Regions from separate parts of the Sphingobium wenxiniae genome, predicted to be linked through region 1. Evidence: riboswitches for the same ligand, from Rfam matches in the RefSeq annotation. Region 1 holds a riboswitch; the other holds the start of a gene.
The links. A riboswitch is a leader RNA that binds a small molecule or an ion and turns the genes downstream of it on or off. The one in region 1 is predicted to bind cobalamin.
Positions count from the first base shown of each region.

Region 2: it holds a riboswitch for cobalamin, as region 1 does, so the genes downstream of both, cobW (cobalamin biosynthesis protein CobW) here and ATN00_RS19250 (TonB-dependent receptor plug domain-containing protein) in region 1, are expected to answer to the same signal.

Region 1 covers NZ_CP013264.1:3,931,229-3,942,329, forward strand. Annotated here, with positions in the region: gene gshB (glutathione synthase) at 1-224, opposite strand, end outside; gene ATN00_RS19220 (YraN family protein) at 262-615, opposite strand; gene rsmI (16S rRNA (cytidine(1402)-2'-O)-methyltransferase) at 612-1,445, opposite strand; gene ATN00_RS19230 (penicillin-binding protein activator) at 1,457-2,656, shown strand; gene ATN00_RS19235 (ABC transporter ATP-binding protein) at 2,662-3,435, opposite strand; gene ATN00_RS19240 (FecCD family ABC transporter permease) at 3,429-4,427, opposite strand; gene ATN00_RS19245 (ABC transporter substrate-binding protein) at 4,466-5,284, shown strand; gene ATN00_RS19250 (TonB-dependent receptor plug domain-containing protein) at 5,321-7,174, opposite strand; cobalamin riboswitch at 7,352-7,584, opposite strand; gene ATN00_RS19255 (tetratricopeptide repeat protein) at 7,794-8,312, opposite strand; gene ATN00_RS19260 (RsmB/NOP family class I SAM-dependent RNA methyltransferase) at 8,390-9,565, opposite strand; gene guaB (IMP dehydrogenase) at 9,578-11,035, opposite strand.
Region 2 covers NZ_CP013264.1:921,864-932,964, forward strand. Annotated here, with positions in the region: gene ATN00_RS04685 (HoxN/HupN/NixA family nickel/cobalt transporter) at 1-873, shown strand, start outside; cobalamin riboswitch at 1,414-1,639, shown strand; gene cobW (cobalamin biosynthesis protein CobW) at 1,823-2,875, shown strand; gene cobN (cobaltochelatase subunit CobN) at 2,885-6,190, shown strand; gene cobG (precorrin-3B synthase) at 6,187-7,317, shown strand; gene ATN00_RS04710 (precorrin-8X methylmutase) at 7,317-7,946, shown strand; gene cobI (precorrin-2 C(20)-methyltransferase) at 7,955-8,680, shown strand; gene cobJ (precorrin-3B C(17)-methyltransferase) at 8,677-9,438, shown strand; gene ATN00_RS04725 (cobalt-precorrin-6A reductase) at 9,402-10,175, opposite strand; gene ATN00_RS04730 (bifunctional cobalt-precorrin-7 (C(5))-methyltransferase/cobalt-precorrin-6B (C(15))-methyltransferase) at 10,174-11,101, shown strand, end outside.

The DNA.
Region 1 (11,101 bases):
CCGAAGATGAAATGATCGCCCGCGACCTTCTGCACGCGCACGGGCCGCGCCTTCGCCAGCACGCGGCCTTCGCGATAGGTGAGGTCGGGGGCGAGATAGTGATAGAGCCTGTGTCCCCTCTCGCGCGCGGCGAGCATGATGTGGAAGGTCGAATCCCCCGCGATATTGATCCCTTCCATCGGGTCCATCTGCACGGCGACGGTGAGCGGGTTCAACTGGGTCATGATCGTCCTTCTTTCTGCGCGCGGTCGGGAAGCGCAGTCAGCCCCCGTGCCAGACATTCGCCAGATGGCGCGGCGGACGCCCCGGCGCAAGGAGCATCACGTCGATTCGCATGTCGTCTCCGGGCTTTGCAAGGTCATGGAACAGGATTTCCGCCGCCGCGGCGACGCGGGAGAGGCGGCGTTCGTCTATGGCAAGGTCGAGATCGGCGGCGGTGGCGCGGGCCTTCACCTCCACAAAGGCGATCATGCCGCCGCGCCTTGCGACAAGGTCGACTTCGCCAGCGGGAGTCCGCGCGCGGCGGGCGAGAATCTGCCAGCCCTTGAGGCGCAGCCACCATGCGGCGATGCGTTCGGCCTGCCGTCCGCGCTTTTCCGCCGCCTGTTTCCTCATCCTTTGAGTTCCATGGCGCGGGCGTAGAGGGCGCGGCGGTCGAGGCCGAGCTTCTTCGCCACTTCCCCCGCTGCCTTGGAGACGGGGAGCCGCTCCATCGCCTCCAGCAGGGCGGCGTCGGCATCCTCCGCGCTGGCGGGCGGGGCTTCGCCGGGCGGGCCGACGATGACGACGATCTCGCCCTTGGGCGGGGCGTCGGCGTAGCGGGCGGAAAGGTCCGTGAGGGTGCCGGTCGCGGTTTCCTCGAACGCCTTGCTGATTTCGCGGCTGACGGCGGCTTCGCGGTCGCCCAGCCCCTCCGCCATGGCAGCGAGGCTGTCGGACAGGCGCGGGCCGCTTTCGTAGAAAATGAGCGTGGCGCGCAGGGCGGCGACTTCGGCCAGCGCATCGGCCCGCGCCTTCGCCTTGGCGGGAAGAAAGCCCATGAACAGGAAACGGTCGGTCGGCAGACCCGAGAGCGTGAGCGCCGCGATGGCGGCGCTGGGACCGGGCAGCGTCGTGATCCGCCGCCCCGCCGCGCGCGCATCGCGCACCAGCTTATATCCGGGATCGGAGATGAGCGGCGTGCCCGCATCGGACAACAGCGCCACCGATTCGCTCGCCATCCGCTCGATCAGGCGGGCGCGCACGCCCCCCGCGCTGTGGTCGTGATAGGGCAGCATCGGTCGATCCGACCCCGCATGGCGCAGCAAACGCGCGCTGACCCGTGTATCTTCCACGGCGATCACATCGGCGCGGCGCAATATCTCCGCAGCGCGCGGCGTCAGGTCTCCAAGGTTGCCGATGGGACCGGCGACGATATAAAGACCGGGTTCAAGTTGAGTTTCCATAAGGACCCCAGATGACAGAGACGGATGCCCCCCGGCAAGCGGACATATGGACCGCCACGAAGCGCGGCGCGCGCATTCTCTTTGCGGTCAGCGCTTTGCTGGTCGCCGCCTGTCAGTCGATCGTGCCCAAGGGGGAAGGTCCGAAGCCCACCGGTCCGAAGCCCACGGGACCGGAAGTGACGCAGGGACTGCCGACCGATACGGAACGGCACCGCGTCGCCCTGCTGGTGCCGATGAGCGGGACCAATGCCGGGGTAGGCCAGTCCATCGCCAATGCGACGACGCTGGCGCTGCTGGATACCAAGGCCGACAAGGTCCGCATCACCACCTATGACACGAATCTGGGCGCGGCGGCGGCGGTCAACAAGGCGTTGGCGGACGGCAATCGGCTGATCCTTGGCCCGCTGCTGGCCGATGACGCGCGGGTCGTGGGGCCGATCGCCGCGCGGGCGGGCGTGCCGGTCATCAGCTTTTCCAACGATGTGAGCGTCGCGGGCAAGGGCGTCTACATATTGGGTTACAATCCCAACCAGTCCATCGAGCGCGTCGTCGGCTTCGCGCGGGAAAAGGGGCTGTCGAACTTCGCGGGGCTGGTTCCCAAAGGCGTCTATGGCGAGCGCGCAGGCACGGCGCTGCTGCGGGCCGTCGAGCAGGCTGGCGGCACTGTCGTATCGCTCCAGACCTTCGACCGTTCGGCCGGATCGATCACGGCGGCGGTCAAGAAATTGCAGGCTTCGTCCAGCTATGACGCGCTGCTGATCGCGGACAGCGGGCGCGTGGCGTTGCAGATCGCACCGGTCGTGCGGAAAAATGGCGGCGCCAATGCGCGGCTGCTGGGCACGGAATTGTGGAACACCGACAATGCGCTGTCGTCCAGCCCGGTGCTGCGCGGAGCGTGGTTCGCCAGCGTTTCGGACGGCCTCTATCGCCAGCTCGCGGGTAAATATCGCGCGCGGTACGGCAATGCGCCCTTCCGTCTTTCGGCGCTGGGTTATGACGCGGTGCTGCTGACGGTGCGGATCGCGCGGGAGTGGAAGGTGGGAACGCCCTTCCCCGCTGCAAGGCTACGCGATTCGAGCGGGTTCGCAGGGATCGACGGCGCGTTCCGCTTCAACCGCGACGGCGTGGCGGAACGGGCGCTGGAAGTGTCCGAAGTGGGCGCGGGAGCCTTCACCGTGGTGGACGCCGCACCGCGCGGCTTCGCGGACTGAAGCGATCAGACGCGGCTGAGCGGCAGGATCACCGGCCGCCCGGCTTCCTCCCCGATCCAGGCGTCGACGCCATAGACGCGGGCCAGATTGGCGCGGGTCAGCACGTCCAATGGCGCGCCGTCCGCCACCGCTTCGCCCCGATCCATCAGGATCAGGCGGTCGCAGTAGCGCGCCGCCATGCCAAGGTCGTGCAACACGGTCGCGACCAGCGCACCTGAACGCGCCTCGGCGCTCAGCAACTCCATCACGTCGATCTGGTGCCCCGGATCGAGCGCGGCGAGCGGTTCGTCCGCGATCAGCGCGGGGGCGCCCACCGCCAGCGCACGAGCCAGCAGGACGCGCGCGCGTTCGCCGCCCGAAAGCTCGGTTGCAATGCGGCCCTTCAGGTGCAGCACGTCGGCCCGCGCCAGCGCCGCATCCACCAGCGCCTCATCGGCAGGCGTGAGCCGCGACAAGGGCCCCAGATGCGGCAACCGGCCCAGAGCGACCAGCCGCTCAACCGCCAGCGGCCAATGCAGCGTCTGCCCCTGCGGCAGATAGGCGATATGTTGCGCGATTGCGCGGCGCGACAGGACGGCGACGTTGCGGCCATTGAGGGAAACGCTGCCCGTGCTCACCGGCACCAGGCCCAGCATCGCGCGGATCAGGGATGATTTGCCCGCGCCATTGGGACCGATGATACCGACAAGCTGACCGGGCGGCATATCCAGCGTGACGCCGCGCACGGCCGTATGACGGCCCAATCGGACGCCCATTTCCTCTGCGCGGATCGTCACCATAGCCGCCGCTCCCGCATCAGGTGAACAAGGAAGACCGGCACGCCCAGCATGGCGGTCAGCACACCCAGTTTCAGTTCATTGGTCGTCGGGATGAGCCGCACGCCGATATCCGCGAAAGTCAGCAACACGGCCCCGCCCAGCATGGATGGCAGCAGGATGGCGGAAGGCGACCGATCCGTCAGCGGGCGGATCAGATGCGGCACGATCAGGCCGACGAAACCGATCGAACCCGACACGGCGACCGCGCCGCCGACACCGATCGCGACGCCCAGCATCAAACGCAGCCTCGCCCATTTAAGGTCGACGCCCAATGCCTGCGCGCCATCCTCGCCCAATGTCAGCGCGTCGAGCGTGCGTCCGTCCGCGATCAGCAGGACCGCGCCGATGGCGATGCAGGGGAGCGCCGTCAGCACATGGACGTAACTGCGATTTTCAAGGCTCCCCATCAGCCAGCTCATAATCTCCATCGCGGCGAAAGGATTGGGCGACAGGTTGAGCGACAGGCTGATCCCCGCTCCGGCCAGCGTCGCAATGGCGATCCCGGCAAGGATCAGCGTCAGCGGACTTTCGGACGGCCCGGCGAGGAGGAAAAGACCCCCAATGGCGATCATCCCCGCCAATATCGCCAGCAGCGGGAGGGCAAGGACATGCATCTGCGCCAGCCCGAAATAGAGCGCGCACACTGCCCCGAGCGCCGCCGCATTGGATGCGCCCAGCACGGATGGCTCAGCCAGCGGATTGCGGAGATAGCCTTGCAGCGCCGCGCCCGACAGGCCCAGCATCCCGCCGACCAGCAGGCCCAGGATCATGCGCGGCAGCCGCAGGTCGATCAGGATGGCGCGGGCAATGTCGTCTCCACCGCCCATCAGCACGGCGAGCAGGCGCTCCGGCGAAATCGGCACCGCGCCCAGCGTGACCGACCCGCAGGCCGCCAGCACAAGCAACAGCAGCAGGAAGGGAAGCAGCAGCGGGTGGCGGCGGCGCGCGGTCATCCCTTGCGCCCCCGTCCCGCGCTGCTAGGGGCAAATATATGCAGTGGATGAAATTCCTGGGAGCCATTGCGGCGTTTGGCCTGATCGGCGCGGCCGCTGCCCCCGGCGTGCCGCGCAGGATCGTGTCGCTGAATGTCTGCGCCGATCAATATGTGCTGGCGCTTGCCGATCCGGGGCAGATTGCCGCCCTCAGCAGCAATGCGCGTAACGCGGAGCTGTCGGCCGCCGCCGCGCAGGCGCGCCCCTTCCGCAGCCTGCGCCGTCCATCCGAGGAGGTGATGGCGATCGCGCCGGACCTGCTGCTGGGCTTTCCGCTGGGCGACACCGTCGCGGGCGCGCCGCCCGGACGATGGAATATAGTGGGCCTGGAAACCGCGGACAGCTATCCGATGGTGATGGAGCAGATCCGGCGGACCGCCAAAGCGGTGGGACACCCGGAACGCGGCGAGGCGCTGATCGCGCGCATGAACCGCGACCTCGCCGCGCTGCCGCGGCCCCAGCGCAGCGGCGTCGCGGCCTATTATCAGCGGCGCGGCTATATGACCGGCACCGGCACGCTGGTCGATGACCTGATGCGGCGCGCGGGCCTCACCAACCTTGCCAGCAAGCTGGGAAAGCCTGCTTTGGCGCAGATTCCCCTTGAGCAGATGATCGCCGCACGCCCCGACTGGCTGATCGTCGAAAGCGGCAGCGAACAGGTGGTCGATCAGGGGACGGAGATGCTGCACCATCCGATCCTGAAAGACATCCCCCGCATCCGCGTGCCGCAGGCGTGGACGGTCTGCGGCGGCCCCGCCTATGTGCTGGCCGCGCGCAGCATCGTGGCGCAGATCAACGCCGCGCCCCGCCGCCGGTAGGGGACGGACGCTCACGCCCGCCCCTTTTCCGCGCGATCAGAAGCGGACACGCACGCCGCCATAGGCCGACCGGCCGTAGACCCCATAGCCATAGGCCGTGGCGTATTCCTGATCCGACAGATTGTCGATCCGGCCATATATCTCCAGATGCTCGCCGATCGGGAAGGATGCGCGCAGGCCGACAATGGCATAGCCGTCCAGTTGCACCCTGTTCCGGCTCGCGTCCAGGTCGAAACTGTCGCCCACCATAGTGATCGTCGCGCCGGTGCTGAGGCCGAAGGGCCACGCATAATCCGCCGACACGCTGACCGCATTGGCGGCGCGGCGCAGCAGGCGCTTGCCTTCATCCACGCTGCCAGGCGACCGGTCTCGCGCGTCGATATAGCTATATGAACCGGTGAGAATGAGCGCATCGACCGGCTTCAATGTCAGCGTCGCCTCCACACCCTTGGCGCGGGTGCGGTCGAGATTGCCATAGAGGAAGCTGTTATTGTCATAGTTGATCTGGTTGCGCGTATCGCGGCGGAAAGCGGTGACCGACAGCATCGCCCGCCCATCGTCCAGGCTCTGGTCAAAGCCGATATCGTAGCTTTTGGACCTTTCCGGCTTCAGGTCCGCGTTGCCGCTGAACATATCGTAAAGCTGATAGAGGGAAGGCGCCTTGAACCCTTCGCCATAGCTCAGGCGGAAATTGGTCGCGCCATGGTTGGGCGTATAATTGGCGTTCGCGCCAAAGGTTGTCGCGCCGCCGAACTGGCTGTGATCGTCATGACGCACGCCGCCGGTGACAGACAGCCCCGCGACCGGCTTCACGATGGCCAGGGCATAGACGCTGTCGATATTCGCCTTCGCACTGGATGTGTCGCCGAAGCCGAAGAAATCATAATCGGGCCGCTCATGCTCATAGCCGAAGACCAGCTTCGCCTGATCGACCGGCGCATAGACGCCTTCATATTCGAAGCGCAGGTTGGTGCCGCTATAGCCATAGTCGGGGTCCGTGCCGCGCACGAAATAATAGTCGCGGTCGTTGCGGAACCAGGTGACCGCCGTCCGATTGGTCAGCTTGCCGTCGAGCAGAGCGAGATTGATGCCGGCATAGCCGACATATTGGTCCGATTTGCTGATGTCAGCGCTGTCGGCGGGTGCGCCGAAGAAGCTGTCATAATCGAGATCGGCATGAATATAATAGCCGCGCAGGTCGAGGCTGAGCGTATCGGTGAAGCTGAGCTTGAGCTTCGCATTGGCGGCAATGTTCTTGTAGCCGTCCTTTTCCGTGGCGCCAAAGGAGCGCGCTGCCGAGGAAATGCCATCGGTACGGAAATAGGCCATGCCCACGCCGCCCGAAGCGATGCCGCTGGTGCCAGACACATCGGCCTTGGCGTTCAGCGTATCGCTATAACCATAATCGACCGAGGCATTGGCGGCATAGCCTTCAGCGGGCGTGCCCGTCATCACATTGACCACGCCGCCAATCGCCTGACTGCCATAGACGACAGAGTTGGAACCGCGCAGCACTTCGATCCGGCGGATATTACCGACCAGCAGATGGCCGAAATCATAGCCGTCGCCAATTCCGCTGGGATCATTGACCTTCACGCCGTCGATCAGCACCAGCGTCTGCGTTGTTTCCGCGCCGCGCAGCGACACGCCCGTCGCCGCGCCGGTCGTGCCCGAACGATTGAAACGCACACCCGGCGTCGTCATCAGCAAATCCGTCACATCGACCGCCTGCCGCGTGCGGATGGTGTCGGCGTCGATCACGCTGATCGCCTGCCCCACCTCGTCCCGCGGCTGTTCAATGCCCGATGCGGTGACGACAATATCGTCATCCTGCGCCAACGCAGGCGTGGCCGCCAGCAATGCCATGAGCGGCAATCCCGATTTCAACATTTTTTCGTCTCTTCCCTGAGCGTCCTTGCGACTTTCAGGGCCGGGGACTCCGCGCGCGCGGTCGACACGCGCGACAGGCCGACGCCGGTTCCCGCCACGCGCACCGATGCGGCCCCGGCCGCTTGGCAGCGTCGCTCAGACGGAAAACCGTGCCATGGCCTATCCCTGGACCAGGGCAAGAGCGACCGGGCGCTGGCAGGTCTCCTGGCTCGCGGGTCATAGCAGCGATGCGCCAGCCTTCCCGGACATGCGTCCAGTGGCCGGTCCCCTTCCCGCCCCTTTGCAGGAATGTGGGACCAATACGCATCGCGCTCACCGCTTACAGTTGCAGGGACAGCCGCGGAATAAGAGGGCGAACCCTCCGCACCGCATTCCCTTTTCAGCCCCGTGGGGCACCAGCGCGATCATGTCCGCCGCGCTTGAAGCGCCCCGGACGCCGCCGCCCATAGGGCAAGCCGTCCCTTATGCCAAGCGAATCAAGTGAGAGGCCAAAGGAAATGGCGGATTTGGGTGGATTGCGGACTGTCCGCTATTCCCATCTCCGTTCGCCCTGAGCGAAGGGGGAAGGTCCGCAAATGGCCGCAACCTGCCGCCCCAATATGCGGCCGCCAGAACCCGGTCAGGGCGTTTCGGTCGGCACGACTTTGGGTGCGGGCACGTCTTCCTTGGCGCTCAGCACCGCGGCGGGCGGTCCCTTTTCAATCGCGGCAACAAGCGGCCCCACGCCCGCGCAATCGGCGCGGCACAGCTTTTGCGCCTGCGCCAGATTTTCCTTCGCCTTGGCGATGGCGCCCTTTTCCACCATGGCTTCGCCCTGACCCACCAGCGCACCGACATCCGCCGGGTCCAGCAGCAACGCTTCATTGTACAGGCGGATGGCCTTGCCCTGCAGCCCCTGCGCCCGCGCCACCTGCGCCAGTTCGATATAAGCGGCGCGATTGCGCGGATCGACGGCCAGCGCGCTTTCCAGCGCATCGTTCGCGCCTTCCAGATTGCCCGCCTTGCGCGCGGTTTCGCCCGCACGCTGCCATTCAATCGAGCGCGGATCGATCTGCGCGTCGGGCCGCTGGGTCATGCCCGCGCTGGATACGGTCGTCAGCACGACGGCAAGGGCAATCGAGGCAGGGGTAAAACGCATCAATGTCTCCAGCCATGTTTCAGGCGTTGCTTTCGGCCAAGTGTCGCCATTTTGCGGGCGCTTGTCCATTGTCTCTTTCATGGCCCGCGGCGCAGCCGGGCGAAGTAGAAACCGTCCGTCCCGTCATGCCCCGGCGTCAGCAGCCAGCCCGGACCGTGCGCCCGCCCCAATGGCAAGTCGATGGCGTCCGCGATCCAGCCATCATGCCGTTGCAGGAATGTCTCCACCTGACCCCGCCCCTCCCTGTCCGTCAGCGCACAGGTGGCATAGACCAGCGCGCCGCCCGGCGCCAGCAGCGGCGCGGCGAAATCGAGGATGCGGGCCTGTTCCTGCACCAGCCTGTCGAGCCGGGCGGGAGTCAGTCGCCAGCGCGCCTCCGGGTTGCGCCGCCATGTGCCCGTGCCGGAACAGGGCGCATCGACCAACACGGCATCGGCCCGGCCATGCAGGCTTTCCAGCGCGCGCGCTTCATGTCCCTGATCGAGCAGGAGCGTCTGGATGAATGTCGCGCCTGCGCGCTCGGCGCGGGGAGACAGGCGGGCAAGGCGGGAGCGGATGGTGTCGGCGGCGATCAGCGTGCCCTTGCCCTCCATGGCGACGGCCAGCGCCAGCGTCTTTCCGCCCGCACCGGCGCACAGGTCGATGACCGTCTGGCCGGGCCGCGCCTCGCAAGCAATGGCGATAAGTTGGCTGCCCGCATCCTGCACTTCGACGAGACCACGCTGCCACGGCTCGCTCTTTTCGACTGGCGCGCCTTCGGGCAGGCGCAGCGCATCGGACACGCCGGGAACTGGCATCGCGTCGGGCAGGAGCGGCAGGGCATCCTCCAACGCGCCTCTCAGCCGGTTGACGCGCAAATCGACCGGCGCGCGGCCCAGCAACGCGTCCTGCTCGACAGGCGCGGCTAGCAAGGGGGCGATCCAAGCGGGGATGATGCCCGGCTCGGCGCCTGTTTCACCTGGCTCGATTGGCGCGGGAGCATGGACCGATCCGTCGAACAGGGCGGCGATCTCCGGGCACTCATGGGCGATGCCGATCATAGCGGCGCGGCCGCTTTCCGGGCGTTCGGCGACACGACGGATCGCGTCATAGACATGATCGCGCACCGCCCGGCGGTCACGCGATCCGGCATAGCGCCGCTCCTTGAAATAGCGGGCGATCAGCGTGTCCGCTGCGGGCCCGCCATCGCGCGCGGAGGCGATGATGGCGTCGAGCAGTTCGATGGCGGCCTGAACGCGGGCGGAAGGCGTCATGCCGCGCCGTCCTCAGCGCGTCGGATAATTGGGCGCTTCCCGCGTGATCGTCACATCATGGACGTGGCTTTCCGACAGGCCTGCATTGGTGATCTGCACGAAGCGGGCGCGCTCCTGCAAATCCTTGATCGTGCGGCTGCCGGTATAGCCCATCGCCGCTTTCACACCGCCGACAAGCTGGTGGATCACGTCCTTGGCCGGGCCTTTGAAAGGCACCTGGCCTTCAATGCCTTCAGGCACCAGCTTCATCTGGTCCTTGATGTCCGCCTGGAAATAACGGTCCGCGCTACCCCGCGCCATCGCGCCGACGCTGCCCATGCCGCGGTAACTCTTATAGGCGCGGCCCTGATAGAGGAAGGTTTCGCCTGGCGCTTCGGCCGTTCCGGCCAGCAGCGATCCCACCATGACGCAGCCCGCGCCCGCCGCCAGCGCCTTCGCCACGTCGCCCGACGTGCGAAGGCCGCCGTCGGCGATCACCGGCACGCCGTGCTTGGCGGCGGCTTCGGCGGAGTCCATGATGGCGGTGAGCTGCGGCACGCCGACGCCCGCGACGACGCGGGTGGTGCAGATGGAACCGGGACCGATGCCGACCTTCACGCAGTCCGCGCCCGCGCCGATCAGTGCGCGGGTCGCTTCGGCGGTGGCGACATTGCCCGCAACGACCTGAACATGGTTGGACATTTTTTTGACCGCCTCGACCGCGACCGCGACCTGCTTGCTGTGGCCGTGCGCGGTATCGATGACGATCAGGTCGCATTCGGCGTCGATCAAGGCTTCGGTGCGTTCGAGGCCTTTATCACCCACCGTAGTCGCCGCGGCGACGCGCAGGCGGCCCGATGCGTCCTTGGTCGCCTGCGGATAGGTGACGGCCTTCTCGATATCCTTGACGGTGATGAGGCCCACGCAATGATAGGCGTCGTCCACCACCAGCAGCTTTTCGATGCGGCGCTGATGGAGCAGGCGCATCGCCTCATCCTGGCCAACGCCCAGCTTCACCGTGGCGAGATTGTCTCTCGTCATCAGCTCACTGACCGGCTGGGACGGGTTTTCCGCGAAACGGGTGTCGCGATGGGTCAGGATACCGACCAGCTTGCCCGATGCCTCGACCACGGGGATGCCACTGATCCTGTGGTGTTCCATCAGCATCTGCGCGTCGGCCAGCGTGGCATTGGGGGTGATGGTGATGGGGTTCACCACCATGCCGCTTTCAAACCGCTTGACCGCACGGACCGCCGCCGCCTGTTCCTCGATCGAGAGGTTGCGGTGCAGCACGCCGATCCCGCCAAGCTGCGCCATGACGATCGCCATGTCCGCTTCCGTTACCGTGTCCATGGCGGACGACAGGATCGGGATGTTGAGCCTTATTTCCCGGGTGACTTGCGTGCTGGTATCGGCCTGACTGGGCAACACGTCGGATTCGCCGGGCTGAAGAAGCACGTCGTCGAAGGTGAGGCCGAGGCGGATATCCATGTGAACTGCCACTTTCTGCTGCGGGACCGGCGGCTGGTCCCTCTGGGGAATCGTGGCGGCTCATGT
Region 2 (11,101 bases), 1.1 Mb from region 1:
GCGGTCGATGCCGATCATATTGCCGCCATCGACAATGTGACCCGCAAGCTGATGCAGGATGGCCAGCGCCCGGTTGCGGTCGGCTTCTGGTTTGCGATCGGGCATTCGGGGATCATTGCCATAGCGTCAATCGCCATAGCGCTGACGACCAGCGCGCTGGCTGAGTTTGCCGCGTTCAAGGAGATTGGCGGGGTAGTGGCGACCGCAGTTTCCGCGCTATTCCTGTTCACGATTGCAGGCATGAACCTTCTAATCCTGCGCTCCGTTTGGCGTACCTTCGCCCATGTCCGCACTGGCGGCGACTATGTCGAAGACGATCTCGATCTGCTGATGGGGTCGCGCGGATTGCTTGCAAGGCTGTTCAGGCCGATGTTCCGCCTGGTCAACAAAAGCTGGCACATGGCCCCGCTGGGATTTCTGTTCGGGCTCGGATTCGATACCGCCACCGAAGTCGCCATTCTGGGCATGTCGGCCAGCCAGGCCGCCAACGGCCTGTCGATCGGCACGATCTTGGTCCTGCCTGCGCTGTTCGCGGTCGGTATGGCGCTGATCGATACCGCTGACGGCGTGGTGATGCTGGGCGCTTATGAGTGGGCCTTCGTGAAACCGATCCGCAAGCTCTACTACAACATCACCATCACCCTGATCTCGGCCATCGTGGCAATCGTTATCGGCGGAATCGAGACGCTCGCCCTGATCGGCGACAAACTCGGATTGACGGGGTGGCCATGGAACCTTGCCGCGAAATTGGGAGAGAACTTCAACAGCCTCGGCTTCGCCATCATCGGCCTGTTCGTGCTCTGCTGGCTTGCAAGCTTCGCGATCTATCGCTGGAAGCGCTTCGACGAGATCGAGGTTGCGGTCGTTGCCTGACCGTGCCCGTGTGAATCGATGCATCATGCTTCGGTATGACAAGCAGGCTTGCACTGTCTCAATCGATCTCGATGTCCACATGCCGCTGGGACTTCGCGTACACTACGGTGAACGCGATGCAGCGATCCGGATGTTGATGAAGCGCTCTGCCGGAGCTTTCTTAAAGTCGAGCCTGAGCTGCGTTTTTGATCCGGCTTCACGAAAGGTTGCTGAAGCTCTCGCCGACGACATACGCGAACGCCTTTTCCGGATAGCGCACAAGCCCATCAGCCAACGGCAAGTGGAGAATATTCTCGGCATCACATCCCGCGAGCGGATACGGTGGGCCAAAGACGGACGCTTGCCGCGATCGGGGGTCTCCAGGATCAGAAAAGGCACAACCGAGATCTCGCTCTGGACTTATCCATGCGATGCGATCGAGCATCTGGCAGCCCACCCGGCAGAGATACGTCGGTGGCGCGAAGAAGATACAGCAACGACATCAATTGGCTTGGCTCCCATTTTCGGTTAGGGCGGGCGGCGAAGGGTCGGTTGATTCCGCCCTTCGATGATCGCGCCGGTGTCCCGAAAGGGACTTAATCGGGAATGCGGTGAGGAAGCTTGCTTCCAAATCCGCGGCTGTCCCTGCAACTGTAAGCGGATAGCGCGATGCACATGCTCCTGAATGCAGGAGCGGCCACTGGACAGCGTATGCACGCAGTCTGGGAAGGCGTGCATCAAGCTGTGACCCGCGAGCCAGGAGACCTGCCGGCGCACCGGTCGCTCTTGCCTGATCCAGGGGATGGTCACGGCACGGTAACTCTCCGTCTGAGCGACGAAGCTGTGCGGCTGGGGCTGCACGGGTTGCGTGGTCACGGGCGCCTTGTCGCGCCCGCCCGTCGTCGCGCTCCGACCGGATATGTCCGGCAAGCCCCCGCTTTTCTCGCTCCGGCGCGCGGGGAAGTTGACTGTGTCCGACCTGTCCAAGTCCGATGTTTCCAAGGTGCCGGTCACCATCGTTACCGGCTTTCTGGGCGCGGGGAAAACCACGCTCATCAGCCACTTGATCCGCAATGCGGGCCGCCGCAGGTTGGCGGTGGTGGTCAACGAATTCGGCACGCTGGGCGTGGATGGCGACATTCTCCAAGCCTGCGCCATTCCCGATTGCCCGGCTGAAAACATCATCGAACTGGCCAATGGCTGCATCTGCTGCACCGTGGCGGACGATTTCATTCCCACTGTCGAAAAGCTGCTCGCGCTCGATCCGCGCCCGGATCACATCCTGATCGAGACATCGGGCCTGGCGCTCCCCAAGCCGCTGCTCAAGGCGTTCGACTGGCCGGCGATCCGCAGCCGGATCACCGTCGATGGCGTGCTGGCCCTGGCCGATGCCGAGGCTGTCGCTGCCGGTCGGTTTGCACCCGACGTAGCCGCGCTGGATGCGCAGCGCGCCGCCGATCCGAGCGTCGATCATGAGACACCGCTGTCGGAGGTGTTCGAGGATCAACTGGCCTGCGCCGACATGGTTTTGCTCACCAAGGTCGATCTGGCCGGACCCGAAGGCGTGGCTGCCGCGCGCGCCGTAATCCTACGAGAAGCGCCGCGTCCGGTGCCGGTGATCGAACTCACCGAAGGCGTGGTCGATCCGCGTGTGATCCTGGGCCTCGGAGCCGCCGCCGAGGACGATATCGCCGCGCGCCCCTCGCACCACGACGGCGAAGACGAGCATGAGCACGAGGATTTCAACAGCACGGTGATCGCGCTCAGTGAGATCGCCGATCCGGCCGACCTCGTGGACCGGATCGAAACGCTGGCGCGCGATCACCGGATCCTGCGGGTGAAGGGCTATGCCGCCGTGACCGGCAAGCCGATGCGCCTGCTGGTGCAGGCCGTGGGTGCGCGGGTGCGTCATCACTACGATCGCCCGTGGCGGCCGGACGAGCCGCGTCGCACCACGCTGGTCGCCATCGCCGAGCATGACGCTATTGATCATGGCGTCCTGCGCGCGGTGCTGGAAGGCTGAACGCCGCCGATGCACGTCATCTTCCGCGAAACCCATGGGATGGAGGAAACTGCCGTCCCGCAGGATCTGGGGCAGCAGCCTGCGGATCTGGTGGTGCTGTCCTTTTCGGACAGCGACCTGGGAGCATTCGCGGCCGCATGGCACGGCGCGCGCGCAGTCAATGAAGATGTACCCTCGCTCAGGCTCGCCAATCTGTCGGCGCTCATGCATCCCTTGTCGGTCGATACTTATGTCGAGCGCACGCTGTCCGGCGCCAAGGCGATCCTGATCCGGCTGATCGGCGGCATGCCTTATTGGAGCTACGGACTGCAGCAGGTCGAGGCGTTGGCCCGCGAGCATCGGATCGCGCTGGCCGTCCTGCCTGGAGACGGTCGGCCCGACGAACGCCTGGATGCGGTATCGACCTTGCCCGTGCCTGTCCTGCGAGAGCTTGCGCGGCTGTGCGATACCGGCGGCGAGCGAGCGGCACGGGCGGCGCTGGTCGAACTGGCGCGGGCCGCGCGGCTGGTCGATTTGCCCGCGTCGGCCAGCGAAGCATTGCCGGAAGCGGGCGGCTGGCATCCCGAACATGGCGTCGTCTGCCCGGAAGCCTTCGCGCGCGATTCGGGCCGGCCCCTCGTATTGCTGGTATTCTATCGCTCCTACCTGGCGGCCCACGATCTGGACCCCTTCGCCGCCCTTCACGCCGCGTTCGAGCAGCGGGGGTTCGACACATTGTCGATTTTCGTCCCGTCGCTGAAGGCGCCTCTGGTGCGCGGCCAGGTCGATCATTGGGTCCGTGCCCTTGCTCCGGTCGCCATCATCAACGCCACCGCCTTCTCTGCCCGCGGCGATGGGATCGACACGCCGCTCGACGGCGCGGGCGTGCCCGTGTTCCAACTGGCGCTCGCCACATCGGGCCGCGCCGCCTGGGCAGGCGCAGCGCGTGGGCTGTCGCCCGCCGATCTCGCGATGCATGTCGTGTTGCCCGAACTGGATGGCCGCGTCTTTGCCGGTGTCGCCAGTTTCAAGGAAGCGGGGACGCGCGATCCCGCGCTGGAATTTTCCCGCAGCCTCCATCGCGCCGATCCGCAGCGGATCGAGGCGATCGTCGCCCGCGTGGCCGGCTGGACCGCGCTGGCCCGAAAGCCTCTTGGCGATCGGCGCGTGGCGCTTGCCCTCTCCACATATCCCGGCAAGGCCTACCAGATGGCCCATGCCGTGGGGCTGGACACTTTTGCCTCCACCGAGGCGATCCTGGCCGACCTTGCGCAGGCGGGATACCAGGTGCTTCCCCGCGCGGATTTGCCGACAGCGCTCCAGTGCGAGCACTTGCGCTGGCCTCTAGCCGACTATCGTAGGGCGCTGGCTGCCTTGCCCGAGGGGCTGCGCGCCGATCTTGCCGCTGCCTGGGGCGATCCGGAAAGCGATCCGGCGGTGTGGGACGGCGCATTCTGCTTTCCCGCGGTCGCGGCCGGCAAGGCCATCGTCGCCTTGCAGCCCGAGCGGGGTATCAGCGCCAGCCGCGCGGAGGATTATCACGACCTCTCGCGCTGTCCGCGCCATGCTTATGTCGCCTTCTACCTGTGGCTGCGCGAACAGGGCGTGGACGCATTGGTCCATATCGGCGCGCACGGCACGCTGGAGTGGCTGCCCGGCAAGGCGGTCGCCCTGTCGGATGCGTGCTGGCCGGAGGCGCTCGTGGGCGCCATGCCGGTGATCTACCCCTTCATCGTCAATGACCCGGGCGAGGCGGCGCAGGCCAAGCGCCGCATCGGCGCGGTCACCATCGGTCACGTCCCGCCACCCCTGACGCAGACCGGCAGCGGTGCGGGCCTTACCCGCATCGAGGCGCTGCTCGATGAATTTTCCAATGCCGATGGGCTGGATCCGGCCCGCCGCGACCGGCTCCAGGATGCCATTCGCGAGGAAGCGCGCGCGCTGGGCCTGGAGGCCGAGCTGGGCTTGGATAGCGCGACCACATTGGTCGAGGCGATCACGCGCATCGACCGCTTCGTCTGCGATGTGAAGGCCAGCCAGTTCGGCGACGGGCTGCATGTCTTTGGCCGGACTGAGCATGGCGCGGCGGAACGGGCCGGGTTGCTGGCGGCGCTGGACGGGAGGCGCGTGGCGCCCGGTCCTTCCGGTTCACCCTATCGCGGGCGCAGCGATGTGCTGCCGACGGGGCGTAACCTCTACACGATCGACCCGCGCGCGGTGCCGACCCGTGCCGCCTATGCGCAAGGGGTTTGCCTGGCGGAGGAACTGATCCGGCGGCACTTGCAGGATCATGGCGACTATCCGCGCGGGCTGCTGGTCGATCTCTGGGGCTCGGCAACGATGCGCACGGCGGGAGAGGAATTTGCCATGGCGCTGCACCTGCTGGGCGCCAAACCGCTGTGGGACATGGCGTCCGAACGGGTGATAGGGATCGAGATCCTGCCGCTCGCCCTGCTGGACCGACCGCGCATTGACGTAACTCTGCGCGTTTCCGGACTGTTCCGCGACGCCTTTCCGACCTTGCCGGCGCTGTTCGGGCAGGCGGTGCGGGCGCTAGGCGCGCGGGACGAACCGGCGGACTGGAATCCCTTCGCGGGCAAGCCCGTGGCCCCGCGCGTCTATGGCCCACGACCTGGCCGCTACGGCCTGGGAATGGGCGATACGGCCGAAGTCTATACCGACGATGCCCGGCGCGCTGCCGGAGAAGCATGGCTGGCGGCATCGGACCATGCGCTGGACACGATCTGCGATCCGGCCGGCGCCCCTGCCGACTCCGACGCAGACACTGGGGGCCTGCGCCAGCGTGTGGTGGCGGCCGATGCCTTCGTCCATCTTCAGGACCTGCCCGAAACCGATCTGCTGCTGGCCGCCGACTATGCCGCGCACGAGGCGGGCTTTGCCGCCGCCAAGATGCTCGCGGGCGGCACGGCGGCGCTCTATCACCTCGACAATCGCGATCCGGTCAGTCCTGTGGCTCGCACCCTTGCCGAAGAGATTGCCCGCGTCGTTCGCGCCCGCGCCGCGCATCCAGGCTGGGTTGCCGGCATGATGCGCCACGGCTTTCGCGGGGCTGCCGAACTGGCGGCCACGCTCGATCATATGGGCATGTTCGCGCATCTATCGGACAGCGTGCCCGCGCACCTGTTCGACCTCTATCATGATGCCACGCTGGGCCAGCCGGAGGTCTGCGCGTTTCTTGAACGCGAGAACCCCGGCGCGCTGGCGGCGATGGAAAGCCGCTTCGCCGCGCTTCACGCCGCCGGGTTGTGGCGGACGCGGCGCAATTCGATCCTCGCCGGACTGCCGATTTCCTCCGGCCCGAAAGACGGGGCATGAGCGATTTTGCAGTCCAGGGTTGGTGTCCCGATGCATGGCACCCGATGATGGCGGGCGATGGCCTGTTGGTTCGGGTGAAGCCACGGCTTGGCCGCCTGACGCGCGAGCAGGTGCTGGGCCTGTGCGATGCCGCCATGACGCATGGCAATGGGCTGATCGACATGACCCGCCGCGCCAATCTCCAGATCCGCGGGGTGCGTGAAGCCGGCTGGCAGGCGGTGCTGGACCGGCTGCTGGCCCTGAACCTGGTGGACGCCGATCCCGCCATCGAAAAGCGACGCAACATTCTGGTCGCTCCGGACTGGCGGACCGGGGACGACAGCCACCGCATCGCCAGCGAATTGCAGGAACGGTTGGGTGAACTGCCGGGTCTGTCTAGTAAGGTCGGATTTGTCATCGATGCGGGGCAGGCCAGGGCCCTTTGCGGCGAGGCGGGCGATTTCCGTATCGAGCGCGGCGAAAAAGGTAACCTCATCCTGCGCGCTGACGGTCGCCCTGCCGGCGTTGCCGTCGCACCGGGCAAGGAAGCGGATGCGCTGATCGCGCTCGCCAACTGGTTCGGCGAAAGCGGCGGCGCAGATGCCGGACGCATGGTTCGGCACCAGGCTGTCCTGCCGGATTGGGCCGAGGGCGATATTCTGCCCGCGCCGCCCATTGCCCGCATCCCGCCAGGCCGGCACGATTTGGGTTCGGCCTATGGCCTGCCGTTCGGCCGGGTGAAGGCACGGTTTCTGGCCGGGATGATGGAAACGCCGCCAGCCGGGGCTATACGGCTCACACCCTGGCGCGTGCTGCTCCTCGAGGGCGCGCCTGCTGCGCGCCGCGAAGGTCTGCTCTGCGATCCTGCCGATCCGCTGCTGCGGGCAGAGGCTTGTCCCGGCGCACCTTATTGCCCCCAGGCTACGGTCGAAACCCGCGACCTTGCCTGGCGCCTTGCCCCGCATGTCGAGGGACGGCTGCATGTCTCCGGCTGCGCCAAGGGCTGCGCCCACCCGCGCGCCGCCGATGTCACGCTGACCGGCCGGGAAGGCCTGTTCGATCTGTGCCGGAATGCCCCCGCTGGCGGGCCTTCGCTTCGTTCTGCCCTCGGCCCGGCCGAGATACTTGCCCATTTCGGAGCTGCCTGATGCCCCATGTTTATGAAACCGATGGTGCGGCAATCTATCGCCAGTCCTTTGCCACGATCCGCGCCGAGGCCGATCTTGCGAACTTTTCGCTCGATGAGGAGCCGGTGGCGGTCCGCATGATCCACGCCGCCGGGATGGTGGACCTGGCGGCGCATATCCGCTTCTCGCCCGGTTTCGCAGGCGCGGCGCGTGCGGCGCTCGCCGATGGCGCTCCGATCCTCTGCGATGCCCGGATGGTGTCGGAAGGGATCACGCGCGCGCGTCTGCCCGCCGCCAATCCGATTATCTGCACCCTGGGCGATACCCAAGTGCCGGCCATGGCGCGGACGATGGGCAACACCCGTTCCGCCGCCGCGCTGGAACTGTGGCGGCCGCATCTGGCGGGCGCGGTGGTGGCTATCGGCAATGCGCCGACCGCTCTTTTCCATCTGCTCGATATGCTGGAAGATCCCGATTGTCCGCACCCGGCGGCGATCATCGGCTGTCCGGTGGGCTTCGTCGGTGCGGCCGAATCCAAAGCCGCGCTGTGGGCTGCGCCGCCTGCGCCTTGCTGTATCGTCGAGGGTCGCCTTGGCGGCAGCGCGATCACGGTCGCCGCGATCAACGCTTTGGCGAGCCGCGCCGAATGAGCACGGTCATGTCTTGCGGAACGATTCATGGCGTTGGTCTGGGCCCCGGCGCGCCCGATCTGCTGAGCGTGCGCGCCGACCGGCTGGTGCGCGGCGCCCGTCATGTCGCCTATTTCCGCAAGGTGGGGCGCCCGGGGCAGGCCCGGCGCATTGCCGAAGGAATGCTGCGCGCCGACGCGATCGAAATCCCGATGGAATACCCGGTGACGACCGAGATCCCGGTATCCGATCCGCGTTACAACGCCTGTCTGTCCGCCTTTTACGCCGAATGCACGGAGCGATTGGCCGAGCTGGCGCAGGCCGGCGAGGATGTCGTCGTCCTATGTGAAGGCGATCCGTTCTTCTACGGCTCGTTCATGCATCTTCATGCCCGTTTGGCGGGCATGGTCCCGGTGGCGGTGGTGCCGGGCATCACCGGCATGGCCGGAGCCTGGAACGCGACGGGTGTCCCCATTACCTGGGGCGACGACGTGCTGACGGTGGCGATGGCTACCCTTCCCGAGGAGGAACTGGCCCGGCGCATCCGTGACACCGATGCGCTGGTGGTTATGAAGATCGGCCGCAACCTGCCCAAACTGCGCCGCGCAGTGGCGACGGCAGGACGCGAGGACGCGGCCTGGCTGGTCGAACATGCCGCCATGCCCGGCCAGCGTGTCACCCGGCTCGTCGAAGCGACAAGCGTCACGCCTTATTTCTCGATCCTGCTGATCCATGGCCAGGGCCGCCGGCCATGAGCGGCTGGATTGCCATCGCCGGTCTGGGGCCGGGGGACGAGGCACTGGTCACGCCCGAAGTCACCACCGCTCTGGCCGGGGCGAGCGATGTCATCGGATATATCCCCTATGTCGCCCGTGTTGCTCCGCGCGAGGGGCTGACGCTTCACCCGTCTGACAACCGCGTGGAACTGGACCGGGCGGCCCATGCGCTCGAACTGGCGGCGCGGGGGCGGCACGTGGTCGTGGTGTCCTCCGGCGATCCTGGCGTTTTCGCGATGGCGGCAGCCGTCTTCGAGGCACTGGAGGCCGGTCCGACCAATTGGCGCGATATCGACATCCGGGTGCTGCCCGGCATTACCGCCATGCTGGCGGCCAGCGCCCGGGCGGGGGCGCCGCTGGGGCACGATTTCTGCGCCATCAATTTGTCGGACAACCTCAAGCCCTGGTCCCTGATCGAAAAGCGGTTGCGACTGGCGGCGGAGGCCGATTTCGCCATGGCTTTCTACAACCCGAGGTCGAAAGCGCGGCCGGAGGGTTTCGCGCGGGTGCTGGACCTGCTGCGCGGGGTGTGCGGCGATGATCGCCCGGTCCTGTTCGCGCGCGCCGTGTCGACGCCGGAAGAGCAATTGCGGATCGTGCCGTTGGGCCAGGCCACTGCCGACATGGCCGACATGCGCACCATGGTCATCGTCGGATCGAGCCTGACCCGCGTGATCGAACGGGCGATCGGCCCGATCCTCTATACGCCGCGTTCAGCGTCCGGGCCGGCATCGTGACCGAGTCCATGGACCAACCATGCGAGGACATCCTCAGGGCGAGAGACCTCTGTCCGGTCTGGAATGGCGGGGCGATCTATCATCAGCACCGGCAAGCCGAGTTGTCGCGCGGCGAGCACTTTGGCTTCGGCCCCCTGACCGCCGGAGTTCTTGCACACCACCAGGTCGATGGCATGGCGCTGCATCAGGTTGCTGTCCCCTACGACCGTGAAGGGACCGCGATCGACGATCAGGCTATGATGGGGAAGAGCGGGCGGGCGTTCCGGAGTGTCCACGAAGCGCAACAGATAATGGTGCTGCGGCTGGGCAGCGAACATTTCCACATGCATCCGCCCCAGCGCCAGCATGATGCGGCGGGCCGGCCCGTTCAGCGCCGCCACCGCGCCGTCGATGTCCGGAACATGCATCCAACTGTCACCGGTGACCGGCTCCCAGGCCGGACGGGTCAGCGCGACATGGGCGACGCCGGCCAGCCGGGCCGCATCCACGGCATGAACGCTCATCGTCGCGGCGAAGGGGTGTGTCGCGTCAACCAGATGGGTCACGCGATGGCGGCGCAGATAATCGGCCAGCCCCGTAACGCCGCCGAAGCCTCCGACACGCACCGGCACCGGCTGCGCGCGGGGAGTCTCCGTGCGGCCCGCATAGCTGAGCGTCGCCGCGACGCCCTGTGCCGCGAGCAGGCGGGCGAGGGCGCTCGCCTCGGTCGTGCCGCCCAGCAGGAGGACATTCGGCATGGCTGACGCGGCTCCCCAGTTTCGGCACATGCCGTGGTTGACGATCATCGGCGTCGGCGAGGACGGGGCGGATGGCCTCGGCCCCGCGGCACGTGCCGCGCTGGCGCAGGCCGAACTGGTCATGGGATCGGCCCGGCACCTCTCGCTGCTGCCCGCGATTACCTGCCCCACGATCGAATGGCCAGTGCCCTTTGCTGACGGGATTGCGCGCCTGATGGAACATCGCGGGCGGCGCGTGGTGATGCTGGCTTCGGGAGATCCCTTCTGGTTCGGCGCGGGGACCAGCGTGACGCAGCGTCTCGATCCGGGCGAATGGCTGGCGTATCCCGCGTCGTCGACTTTCGCCCTGGCCGCCGCGCGACTGGGTTGGCCTCTGCAGGAGACGCCCTGCCTCGGGCTCCATGCCGCACCGCTGGAACGGTTGAGGCCCCATCTCGTACCGGGTCGGCGTGTGCTGGCACTGCTGCGTGACGGCGAGGCGGTCACCGCGCTAGCGCACTATCTGGTGCGGGAGGGCTTCGGCCCCTCGACGCTGCATGTGATGGAGGCGCTGGGCGGTCCGCGCGAACGCGTGCGCCGTGTACCCGCTGACGCGCTGGCATTGACCGGCATCGCCCATCCGGTAACGGTCGGGATCGACTGCGCCGGACAGGGCAGAACATTGCCCGTCACGGCGGGGCTACCGGACGACTGGTTTGCCTCCGACGGGCAGATCACCAAGCGCCCGGTCCGCGCGCTCACGCTGGCGGCGCTCGCCCCGCGTCCGGGCGAACTGCTGTGGGACATTGGCGCGGGGTCGGGATCGGTCGGGATCGAATGGCTGCTGGCCCATCCGGCGAACCGGGCCTGCGCGGTCGAGGCCGATCCGGTGCGTGCTGATCGCGCGCGTGCCAACGCCGTCGCGTTGGGCGTTGATCGGCTGGAGG